DNA from 2 places in the Lactococcus sp. NH2-7C genome. Region 1 is predicted to be linked to the other one. Evidence: riboswitches for the same ligand, from Rfam matches in the RefSeq annotation. Region 1 holds a riboswitch; the other holds the start of a gene.
What was found. Region 1 has a riboswitch for magnesium ahead of QJV49_RS03455 (ABC transporter permease subunit). Riboswitches for the same ligand answer to the same signal wherever they lie in the genome.
Positions count from the first base shown of each region.

Region 2: it holds a riboswitch for magnesium, as region 1 does, so the genes downstream of both, mgtA (magnesium-translocating P-type ATPase) here and QJV49_RS03455 (ABC transporter permease subunit) in region 1, are expected to answer to the same signal.

Region 1 covers NZ_CP124538.1:724,326-730,120, forward strand. The annotation lists gene QJV49_RS03440 (type II CAAX prenyl endopeptidase Rce1 family protein) at 1-24, shown strand, start outside; gene QJV49_RS03445 (LCP family protein) at 49-1,197, opposite strand; gene QJV49_RS03450 (ABC transporter ATP-binding protein) at 1,226-2,023, opposite strand; gene QJV49_RS03455 (ABC transporter permease subunit) at 2,041-3,798, opposite strand; M-box (ykoK) riboswitch at 3,855-4,024, opposite strand; gene arcC (carbamate kinase) at 4,124-5,095, opposite strand; gene aguA (agmatine deiminase) at 5,120-5,795, opposite strand, start outside.
Region 2 covers NZ_CP124538.1:223,564-229,358, forward strand. The annotation lists gene mgtA (magnesium-translocating P-type ATPase) at 1-2,623, opposite strand, end outside; M-box (ykoK) riboswitch at 2,880-3,049, opposite strand; gene dltD (D-alanyl-lipoteichoic acid biosynthesis protein DltD) at 3,111-4,397, opposite strand; gene dltC (D-alanine--poly(phosphoribitol) ligase subunit DltC) at 4,387-4,626, opposite strand; gene dltB (D-alanyl-lipoteichoic acid biosynthesis protein DltB) at 4,670-5,795, opposite strand, start outside.

The sequences.
Region 1 (5,795 bases):
CTTGTAATCCTATCACATCACTAATTCATTCTGTTATTGCCCTTCTAATTACTTAATAAAACCATTTGAAGTCTTAATATTAGGCAGAGGACCAGTAGTTGTATTACCGCTTGTCCCAATATATGTATTTCCATTCGTTGAAGTATCTTCTTGGGCTTCAGCTTCTGGATTCTGGACAGTATAGTCACTTTGATAAAGATAGTCACCATTTGTATGGAAGGAATATCCCTTGTTATCAGTCTCATTTTTACGATCTAATTCGAGAGAGACTCTTAATTTATGACTGACAAATTTGATACTATCTTTATAGAGTTCTACCATACTTCTTCCTTGGTTACTAAAAGTTCTCCAATCAAAAGTTAATTGTTGTTTAGAGTAATTACTAAAAGTTAAAGCATTAGAAATAAGCTCTTTAAGATCTTTTGGTGTGATATCAGTCTGAATATTATCATCTAAAGAATCAATAATAGAATATAAATTAGTGAAAGAAGTCATTGATTTTAACTTTTCCTCAACTGCTGAAATTACCTTTTGTTGCCTGAAACCTCTCATAATATCTGTATCTATATGTCGTTCTCTAGCATACGAAAGAGCCTTGGCACCATCTAAGTGTTGCTTACCTGAATTAAATTTTATAGACTCATTACCACTTTCATCAGTACCCATAAAGGACTTTTCAACATCAATATCAATTCCACCTATAGCATCAATAAACTTAATGAATGAATTGAAATTAAAAACACAATAATGATCAATAGGAATATTAAAAGTTTTTTCAACCGTGTTAACTGAAGCCGAAGGTCCTCCATAAGTATAGGCTGCTTCTATCCGTTGCATACCTTTGTATGATTTTGAATCAATTTGAACAAAACTATCGCGAGGGATACTACAAAAAGTTGTCGTTTTTGTTTTTTTGTTAATTGTAATAATCATCATCGCATCCGTTCGCGTCGTTCCCAAATTTCTCTCTTGAGTATTATCTAAACCCATGATCAAAAATGACTCTGTATCTTTATGTTTCTCAGATTTATAGTTGTTATCAACTTTATGATAACCTTTCTCTAATATATTATTTAAGCGATGATTGGCCATCGCGATATACCCGAATACTCCAACTCCTATTATTATTACTAGAGATACGATAAATCCGGCTATTTTTTTTATTTTATTATTTCTTTTTCTCCTATGTGGAATCATATTAATTTTTCTTCCTTTCTTTTACCTACTAAAAATTTTTATTAACCTTAATTTCTGTCATGACTACCATTTCATTAGTAATTTCTTCAACAATACTTGAGATACTACTTATAGTTCTTTGATTTCTTGGGATATCAATATTGTAAACTTTCGCAATCCTCCCCGGATTTGAATCTAACAATATAATCCTATCAGACATTTGCACTGCTTGTTCTATATCGTGCGTAATCATTACAATTGATTTTGTGACAATTTGTTGACTTAACCACATACTTATAAGTTGATCTGACAGCTGTTTGGATGTTACAACATCTAAAGCAGAAAAAGGTTCATCAAGTAATAACAATGTAGGTTCTGCGGCTAAAGCTCTAGCAAATCCTACTCTTTGTTTCATTCCGCCAGAAATTTCTCTTGGATATGATTTTTCATTACCCTCTAGCCCAATCATTTTTATTAGGTTTTTTACTCTATCATTAATTTCATTTTTAGACATTTTCAAATTATTATCTATGCCAAACGAAACATTTTTATAAACATTTAACCATGGAAATAGAGCAAAATTCTGAAAAACCATACTAATGTTTGGATCCGGTTCTTTGATCTTTTTTCCTTCAAAGATGATTTCTCCATGACTTGGATGAACAAGACCAGCTAAACTTCTCAATAATGTCGATTTTCCTGCTCCTGATTGTCCAATAAGACTTACAAATTCCCCTTCCTTTACGGTAAAGTTTATATCTTTCAGAACTTGTATATATTTCTTTGATCTTTCTACTCCATAATCTTTGCAGAGTGAAGTGACTTTTATTAAATTTTTCTTTTCCATTCTTATTTCCTCCCTTTTTAATAATGGAATTTTTCTCTAGCATATTTGTAAAGTGGTTGCCAAACGAATATAATACACAATCCTACTACAGCACACATCGCCAAGGTACCAAGTGCTGATTTATCCTTAATCCCATCATTCACAGCAATATATTGCCCTAAACCGGTAACATTTATTGTTTCCTTACCCCACTGCAGGCTTTCCGCTGCTATATCTGCATTCCATGCTGCTCCCGCCGCATTTATGATAGCTGTTATCAAGTATGGAAACATTGATGGAATGAGATAGCGAGTCCACCACTTAAACTTGGATAATGGGAAAATTTTTGTGACTTCTTTTATATCATCTGGTATTGCTAAATACCCAGCAATAACATTGAAAAAGTAATACCATTGACAACCAACCATGATTAGCGGCAAAATCCACCACTCAAGTTGCTTATACCCTAAACTAATAAAAATTACTATGAATGGAGTATATACGTTTGAAGGAATTGACCCAATAACTTGTCCAATTGGTTGGATAAAGCTTAAGCGTATTTTGTTACTTGCAACCCACACCCCGAGAGGTGTAAAAATCGCTGCTGCTATAAGCATTGCTAATACTACCCTCAATGTAGTTAAAATCATTAAGTGAGGGATCATTGAAAAATCTTCATGGGGTAGGAATCTATAAAGTTTAATAGCAGAGATAACAACCGCATATCCTAACAGGATATACCAAATAATTGAAATATATTTTTTTACTTTCCCTAGATATTTAAAAATAAGATTTATCCTAAGAATATACCAAGCTCTAGGTAACTTAAAAATCCAGAAATCTTTTATTTTTTGAATCCATTTCACTAATATTTTTCCAAAATTAGATGGTTTTACTAAATTGTATACAATTGATTTTGGAGGATTACCTTGAGTTGTTCCTTCATCATAACGATAATAATAAGTAGCTTTAACCAAAGGTTGAAAAACTAAGAAATTTAGTATGACGACATTAATAATTAAAGCAATAACAGCGAAACCACAAGCTTTAAAGTCTGCACGATCTAATGCAACTTGAATATAAGAGCCAATTCCTGGCAAAATTAAAGTTTCAGACTTAGGGATTGCGACGGTAACCTGTTCACTTGCAACAATAGCAAACCATGCTGCTGACTGAGATATGACAAGATTCCATAATAGGCCCGGAATTGAATATACAAATTCAAGACGCCAAAATTTTTCCCAAGCATTATATCGAAATTGTGATGTTACTTCTTTCAAATCTTTGGGAACTACTTCCATTATTTGGTAAAGTGACAACATGATGTTCCATGCTTGTCCAGTAAATACTGCAAAAATGGCAAGCGCTTCAGCTCCCATTACATTACCTGGATATAATCCAAGTAAAAATGCAGTAGTAAATGTCATGAACCCTAATAAAGGAACTGATTCTAAGAAATTGACCATCGGCAAAATAATTCTTCTTGCAGTTTTAAACTTAACTGCCAATACACCACAAATAACAGAGAATAAAATTGACCACATCATTCCCACAATCATGCGAAACATTGTTCGCATTGAAAAATAAGCAAGGTTTCCAATAGATAAAAAATCGTGCATTTTCTTGACATCATCCACTGAACTTTGAGACGGTAACGATGAAAGGGGTTGGTTAATTGTTATTTGCGTCACAATAAGAATAAATGCAAACAAACAAATAATACCAATTAAAATAAAATCACCCATAATAGATTTTACTTTTGGTTGTTTTGTATCAAGATATTTTCTTCTTGACATAAAAAGCCTCCTTTTCATATAAAGGGAGGCTCTCAAAATCAATAGATTATTAGTCTATTTAATCACGACATTTGAGTTTTGGCTTTCTGAGACGTAAGAAATGATATTTCTAGTTATCTTGGAAAAGCCTTGATTCGACTAGTCCTGCTTTACCCATTATTGTCTCTCGACAGTTTTGAGCGATAACCTATGTTCTTCAGAGTAACCTCACCTAATATGATTAGTTTTTATTTACTACAAAAAAAGTATAGCACTAGCTATACTTTTTGTCAAATTAAAATGGGCATCCTATGTAAATTTCTTTTTATTTCAAATTTGAAATAAATTATTTTGAAAAAAATTTTAAAATTAAATCGGGGACAATCCGTGTTCCTGCTCCAGTTTTGACAAAGTTTTCCACATTTTCAAGTGAAGTAATCGTGGCTTGTTTACCAGTATTTTCGACAAAAGCGACAGCTGCTGCCACTTTTGGTTTCATAGAACCTGGCGCAAAATAACCTTCTTCTAGATATTGATGCATTTCGCTAACTGGTACTATTCCTAGAGCTTTTTGATTGGGTTTACCAAAATTTAAAAAGACATCACCGACAGAGGTAAAAATAACTAGTTCATCAGCATCAACAAGTTCTGCTAATTTTGCTGCCGAAAAATCTTTATCAATTACCGCTTCGACTCCTTGATATCCCTTATTTTTTTCAATAACAGGAATCCCTCCGCCACCAGATACCGTGACCAAAGCTGATGATTCTAACAATGGTTTAATTGCGTTAGCCTCAACAATTTTGAGAGGTAAAGGTGAAGGAACTACTCTTCGGTAACCTCGTCCAGAATCCTCAATCAATTTCCAATCTGGATATTGAGTCTGAATATTTTTAGCCTCTTCTTGGCTATAAAAGGGCCCAATAGGTTTTGTCGGATTTTTAAAAGCCTCATCATTAGCATCTACTACTGTCCTTGTCACTACAGAAACAAAAGGAACTTCAGACATTCCATTATTCGCAAGAGCCTCTGTAAAAGCTTGGGCCATCCAATAACCAATTTGTCCTTGAGTCATAGCAACAGCTGTATCAAGTGGCATTGCCGGATTTTTAACTGAATTACTTTCAAGTTGTTGCAAAAGCAAATTACCAACTTGAGGTCCATTTCCATGAATGATAACCATTTCAACATCATTGTCTTTTATTAAAGGCATCAATTGTTCGGCAGTCTTATTAAGTGCCATAGATTGTGCTTGCGCTGTAGGGTCGCTAGTTAAAATAGCATTCCCCCCTAGAGCAACTACAATACGTTTTGCCATCTTCTGTTAAATCCTCTCTACACCTTATTTGGCTTTAGGCTGTTGTTGAGTAATACAATGGATATTTCCTCCACCATAAACTACTTCAACAGTGTTTACACCAACTATTTCACGGTCTGGAAACATCTCTTGAACTTGTTTTAATGCTAGAGCATCATTTTCATCACCATATTGTGGTACGATAACTCCTTTGTTTGTAATTAAAAAGTTCATATAAGAAGCAATACAAATATCTCCATCTTCACGTGGCATGGTTCCTTCAACTGTATCAATTCTAAATTGTTTTTTAATCGTTACATTTTTAGCTGGACAAGTCAATTTATGAACTTTAAGTTGGCGTCCTTTAGCATCTTTCATTTGGCTCAAGCGTTTATAGGCATCTTGGGCAGCTTCATAAAAAGGTGATTTCTCATCATCAGTATAAATACATGCAACTTCCCCTGGTGCTACGAAGCAAGCAACATCGTCTACGTGACCATTTGTTTCTTCTGGGTCAATTCCATCCCCAAGCCAAAGAATTTTTTCAGCATTCAGATGTTCTTTAAGTTTATTTTCAATGTGCTCTTTGCTCATGTGAGGATTGCGTCCTTCAGACAAAAGGCACATCTCAGTGGTCAAAACTGTTCCTTGACCGTCAACATGGAATGAACCTCCTTCAAGAACAAAGTCATCGGTCCGATAAGAGTCAACACGTTCTAAT
Region 2 (5,795 bases), 500 kb from region 1:
TTAAACCAATTGAATGTCCAAAGCTTGTGAATGGAATGATTGTGAGTCCAATGATTCCCATGAAAGTTAAGATTGTTAATGGAGCCGAAGCACGACTTTGTAAAAATGGAATTTTAGGAGTACGAATCATATGGATAACCAAGGTTTGAGTCCACATTGATTCAGCAAACCAGCCAGTATGGAAGAGCGCGATAAATCCAATATATGCTGTACTTCCAGGAACAAGAGAGCTAAATGGTCCAAATGTCGCTGGACAAATCACAAAGAACATTAGGAGATAAGTTGTAATATCGAATACGGAACTGGTTGGTCCAATCCATAACATGAATTTACTTACAGAACTTGCATCCCATTTTCTTGGAACAACCAAATATTCTTCATCGACATTATCCCAAGGAATAGCGGTACAAGAGAAATCATAGATTAAATTAAGTAAGAGAATATGAATAGATAACATTGGGATAAATGGTAAAAATGCACTAGCGATTAGAACTGAGAACATATTACCAAAGTTAGAACTTGCTGTCATTTTTATATACTTAATCATGTTAGCATAGGTTTTTCTTCCTTCAATAATTCCTTTTTCAAGAACCATTAAATCTTTTTCTAACAAAATTACATCAGCTGACTCTTTGGCAATATCTACAGCACTATCTACTGAAATTCCAACGTCAGATGATTTCATTGCTGCTGCGTCATTAATACCATCTCCCATATAGCCGACACTATTGCCTGAATTTCTAAGTGTTGTTACTATTCTGGCTTTTTGTTGAGGTGATAACTTAGCAAAAACAGAAGCTTCCTTGGCAACCTTTGCCAATTCATTATCATCTAATTGGTCGATATCAGAGCCTAAAATAGTTTTATCAACTGGAAGTCCTACTTGTTTGCAAACTGAACGAGTAACTTTATCGTTATCACCAGTCAAGATTTTAACTGATACCCCATATTTATTGAGTGCTTTGATTGCTTTTGCTGTAGATTCTTTGGGTGGATCTAGAAAGGCAAGATAACCCATTAACACCATTTCAGATTCATCTTGAACCGAGAATGTATCTACTGGTGAAGGATTTGTTTTTTGAGCGACTAAAATCACGCGCATTCCTTCTTCGTTAAGTTCATCAACTTTTTTTAGAATATATGCTCTGAGTTCAGGAGTTAAAGGAACAACATTTTCCTTATCTTCAACCAAAGTACAGATGTCTAACATTTCTTCAGCTGCACCTTTAGTAATCATTTGAGTTTTTGAAGTCGCTCCATTAGTATTATTGCTTTTTACTACAACACTCATCCGACGTCTTTCAAAATCAAAAGGAATTTCATCAACTTTTGTATATTTACTACTTAGACCACCCAGTTCAGGATTTTTATCTTGCTTGGCTTCGGCTCCTTCGATAATTGCCAAATCCATTAAATTTTTTAAACCAGTTTGGTAGTAACTATTCAAAAATCCATGTCTTAATACTCGAATATTTTCTTGCCCATGAATATCTAAATGACGCATTAATACTACTTTATTTTGTGTTAATGTTCCAGTTTTATCAGTGCAGAGAATATTCATTGAACCTAGATTTTGAATAGAATTTAGGTTCTTGATGATTGTTTTTTCTTTTGACATTGTGACTGCACCTTTTGCTAGGCAAGTTGTCACAATCATTGGTAACATTTCTGGTGTTAAACCAACAGCAACTGCTAAAGCAAATAGTGCGGCTTCCATCCAATCACCTTTAGTGAAACCATTGATCAATAAGACAAATGGAACCATAACTAACATAAAGCGAATAAGGACCCATGAAACTGAGTTAACGCCTTTTTCAAAAGTTGTTTTAGTTGAGTCTTCGGTTACACTTTTTGCCATTTCACCAAAAATGGTCGCATCTCCAGTTGCAATTACAATTCCATAAGCACTACCAGAAATGACATTTGAACCCATGAAGGCTAGGTTTACTGATTCTGTGATTGAATCATCTTTTTCATCAGTAGCTAAATCTAGTTTTTCTACTGGTTCGCTTTCACCAGTTAAAGAGGCTTGGCTGATAAATAAGTCTTTTGCTTGAATAATCCTAAGGTCTGCTGGAACCATGTCTCCAGCTGATAGATGGATAATATCGCCTACGAGAACTTCTTCAATAGGAATCTCTTGACTTCCTGATTCTAATCTATGAACGTTTGTCGTCGTCGTAATCATTTTTAAGAGATTCTCAGCAGCATTTCCACTTCTAGTCTCTTGAACGAAACGCAGAATTCCTGAGATTAAAACCATTGTAGTAATGATAATGAGTCCTTGGGGATTTTTCTCACCAGGAGCTGCTAAGATAATATCCGTAAAAGCTGAAACTAATGCTAAGACAAACAATATAATGGTAAAAGGATTGATGAACGCTTGATAAAGCCGTTTAATAAGTGAAGTTTTTTTACCACGCGTAATCGTATTATCTCCATATTGTTCACGAGAGATTTCTACTTGTTCTTCACTTAATCCTTTATTTGATGTTTTAAATTTTTGAAATAGCTCCTCTTTTGTAGAAGTTTTTGCAAATTCTAATCTTGCATTTATTTCATTGTTATCTACAAATGTTGTAGCTCTTTTTGTGTTTTCGAGTGTTTTTCTAATTTTTTTCATTGGTCTGTACCTCATATTCTATAATATTTTTGTCTGTACAGTCCCAAACGTTAGGCACTTTAAAGAAGGTGATAAAAACGGAAAGCTGCTCTTATCACGTTAATTATCTGCGGCCTATCAGGCTCGGGACTATTAATACTCTGGGATTCCATTTCCGTTTTCACCTCCTTTTTAAATATAAAAAACCTTGCCTACAAAACTTAAACGTAGGCAAGGGAATAATTCCAAAAAAGATACCACTACTATAGAGCGAATCAGTTACAAGCTATCGTTCAAGCTTTAGCTCCGCAGGGCAATGTTGTTGCACTATTTCACGCCTTGTTTGTCGACGTGAACTGTTAGAACTGTTAGCCCTCTCATCGTGTCTCCACGACTCTGCGGCAGCAACCCGTATCCCTGCGGTAGCCTCACCTACCGACGATTATGTCATAGACATAACCTTTATTATTATAACTGACATATTCTTTTTTGTCAATCTTTTTTATTTTTAATTTACTATAAACTCTGTTGCACCATTCATTGCCCAATCTTTTGATAAAAATAACGAATTATCAATATGATAGTTGACCTTGCTTGGTGTCTTCATGAATTTTTCAATCGCTTTGTCTGTGGCTAACCAACCTTTAGTACCAAAGTGGACGGTATCTCCAGAGGCATAAGGCGTGTCATACATATCTGTTAAGTCAGCAATTTGATAAAAGCCTTGGCTGCGCAATTGTGTTTTAATTTTAGAGCTGAAATTTTCGAGTGTTGCTTTTGATACTCCTGTGTAAGATGACCATGAGCCATTTACTGGTTGGATAACAAATAAAACGTCATTATTATTTTTTGCAAATACGTTCAAAAGTTGTTGGAAATCCTGATACTCTGGACTTTCTAAATAGGAAACATGCTTTTTAAAATTTTCAAGATGTTTGTATTTAGATTTTATTTTCTTATCCCAAACTTGGTTATTGATTTGAAAAGGATTGTTATTTGAACTATGTTTTCCTTGGTCAACTGCTAATTTTTCTAAGTTTTCAGAGGTTGGATCTTGGGGTAATTCTTTAGCAAACTTATTAATTTTTGGCGTAAGTCCGAGAGGTTGTGCCGTGAATTGTGAAACACTTGAGAAGAGTAAATCTTCTTTTCGCCAAAATTGAAGATTGGTCGCCACAGTCATTTTTTGTAGAGTGGTCAGTGGTTTTTTATCTGCTAGACGTTCTAGAGAATTATAAATCGTCTCTTCAGATTTAAGCGATCTAAATCTTAATAAATGTTTTGCAAGTTGGGTGGTGGTATTTGCTTTAGGGTCTGCTTCTTTTAACCAACCGTAAATCTCACCTTTGGATACAAAGTTTTTCAATTCACTTTCAACAATTCCTTGTTTTGAAAACCATTGTGGACTAATGACAAAAACAATTTTACGATTTTTTAACTCATTTGCCACAGAGTTCATGTAGAAAAAGTGGGTTAAAGTAGTTGTTCCTGGTTGTCCTACTAAAAATGGTGTAAAACCAGAATTGTATTTTTTGAAATAGGCACTTGGGTGAAAAGAATCCACATGTTCCATTTCTGATGAACCAAGAACTGGTAAAAACTCGGGGTCTGAATAGGCTTGTTTTTTAATTGAATAGCCTGTAAAGCTTGGAGTATTTAGTGGTGATTGAGCAAATTTAACAAGTTGGTCTTTTGAGTATTTCATACCAACATTTATTGGGAGAAATATCAGTAAGCCAACAAGGGCTAAAGCTGCAATTAATGGGCCAATGGCTCTAAAGATTTTAATTTTCATCCTTTTTTTCCTGAACACGTGCTGCTATTTTATTTGCTGTATTCCAATCTTCACGGTCCATTTCTGATGGTGGAAGACTGATATCAAAAGCACCTTCTAATTCAACAATGAGCATGATGGCTCTCATTGAATCAAGAATTCCTTCTTCAAACAAATCCATGTCTAAGTCTTCACGGAATTCGTCTGTGCCTGATACGGTTTCGATAATATCAAAAATTTGTTCTTTCATTTTTCTTTCTCCTAATGTTTTTTTATAGTATGCCTAACGACTTTTAGAAGTTAGGAAGTGGGAAATGTGGATCTATGCAGTGCATAATAATGTAATTTGGTATTCCTGAGAAGATCAGGAAACTGATAAATACTAGATTAAATGTAATGAAGATGCTTATAGCACTTGTCCATTTATTATCTGGAATTTTCCAGTTTTTACGCTTCTTCAGACGTTTCCATGCGTCATAACCAATCATTAACATGGCGTGGTAAAAACCATAAAGGATGTAATACCAAGTTAAACCATGCCAAAATCCCATGAGTAACATATTTGCAAGGTAACCAATATTCGAGATAGTTACCATATTTTTAGACCATTTTTTGACCATGAATGTTTTCACTAATCTCATGAATACAAAGTCACGGAACCAAAAACTCAAGGTCATGTGCCATCTTTGCCAAAAATCGTGAATATTTTTAGCTAAGAATGGTTTGTTAAAGTTATGGGGGAGGTCATATCCCATTAAATTGCTGACACCAATAGCAAAGAGCGAGTAGCCAGCAAAGTCAAAGAATAGGTAGAGGCCATAAGCATACATTGATGAGGAAACATTCAAGAAGCTTGGATGTATCGTTGCAGAGATTGCAATACCATGTAGCCAATATTGGTCAATCAAGTATCCAATGATGAATTTATAAAGGAAACCTTGGAAAATTCTAAAGACTCCTTTATTTAATAAATCAAGGTATTTCTCAGTGACAACTGGCGCTTTGAGTTCTTTAACAAAACGGCGGAAGCGGTCAATTGGTCCTGATGAAATCGTTGGATAGAAATAGAGAAAGTAAAGAAATTCTTTAAGAGGAACAGCTTTAATCAGTCCGTCTCTTATTTCCATAATCATGGCCACTGTCTTAAAACTAATGTAAGAGATTCCTAAGAATCCAAGAATCGAACCTGGTCCTGGTCCTGGATTAAGCAGCGGATGCACTTTGACAATCACTAATGGCAAAATAGAGAGCAGAATGATGAGATAGAAAACAAAACTCTGATTCTTGTTTTGTTTTACTCTGTACCACTCGTAAAATTTAACAATAATAGTTTGGAAGACTCCGAAGCCGATTAAAGCCCAAATTGTCACTGTTCCTGAAAATGTCAGCCAAAGAAAAGCGATAGTCAGTAAGACTTGA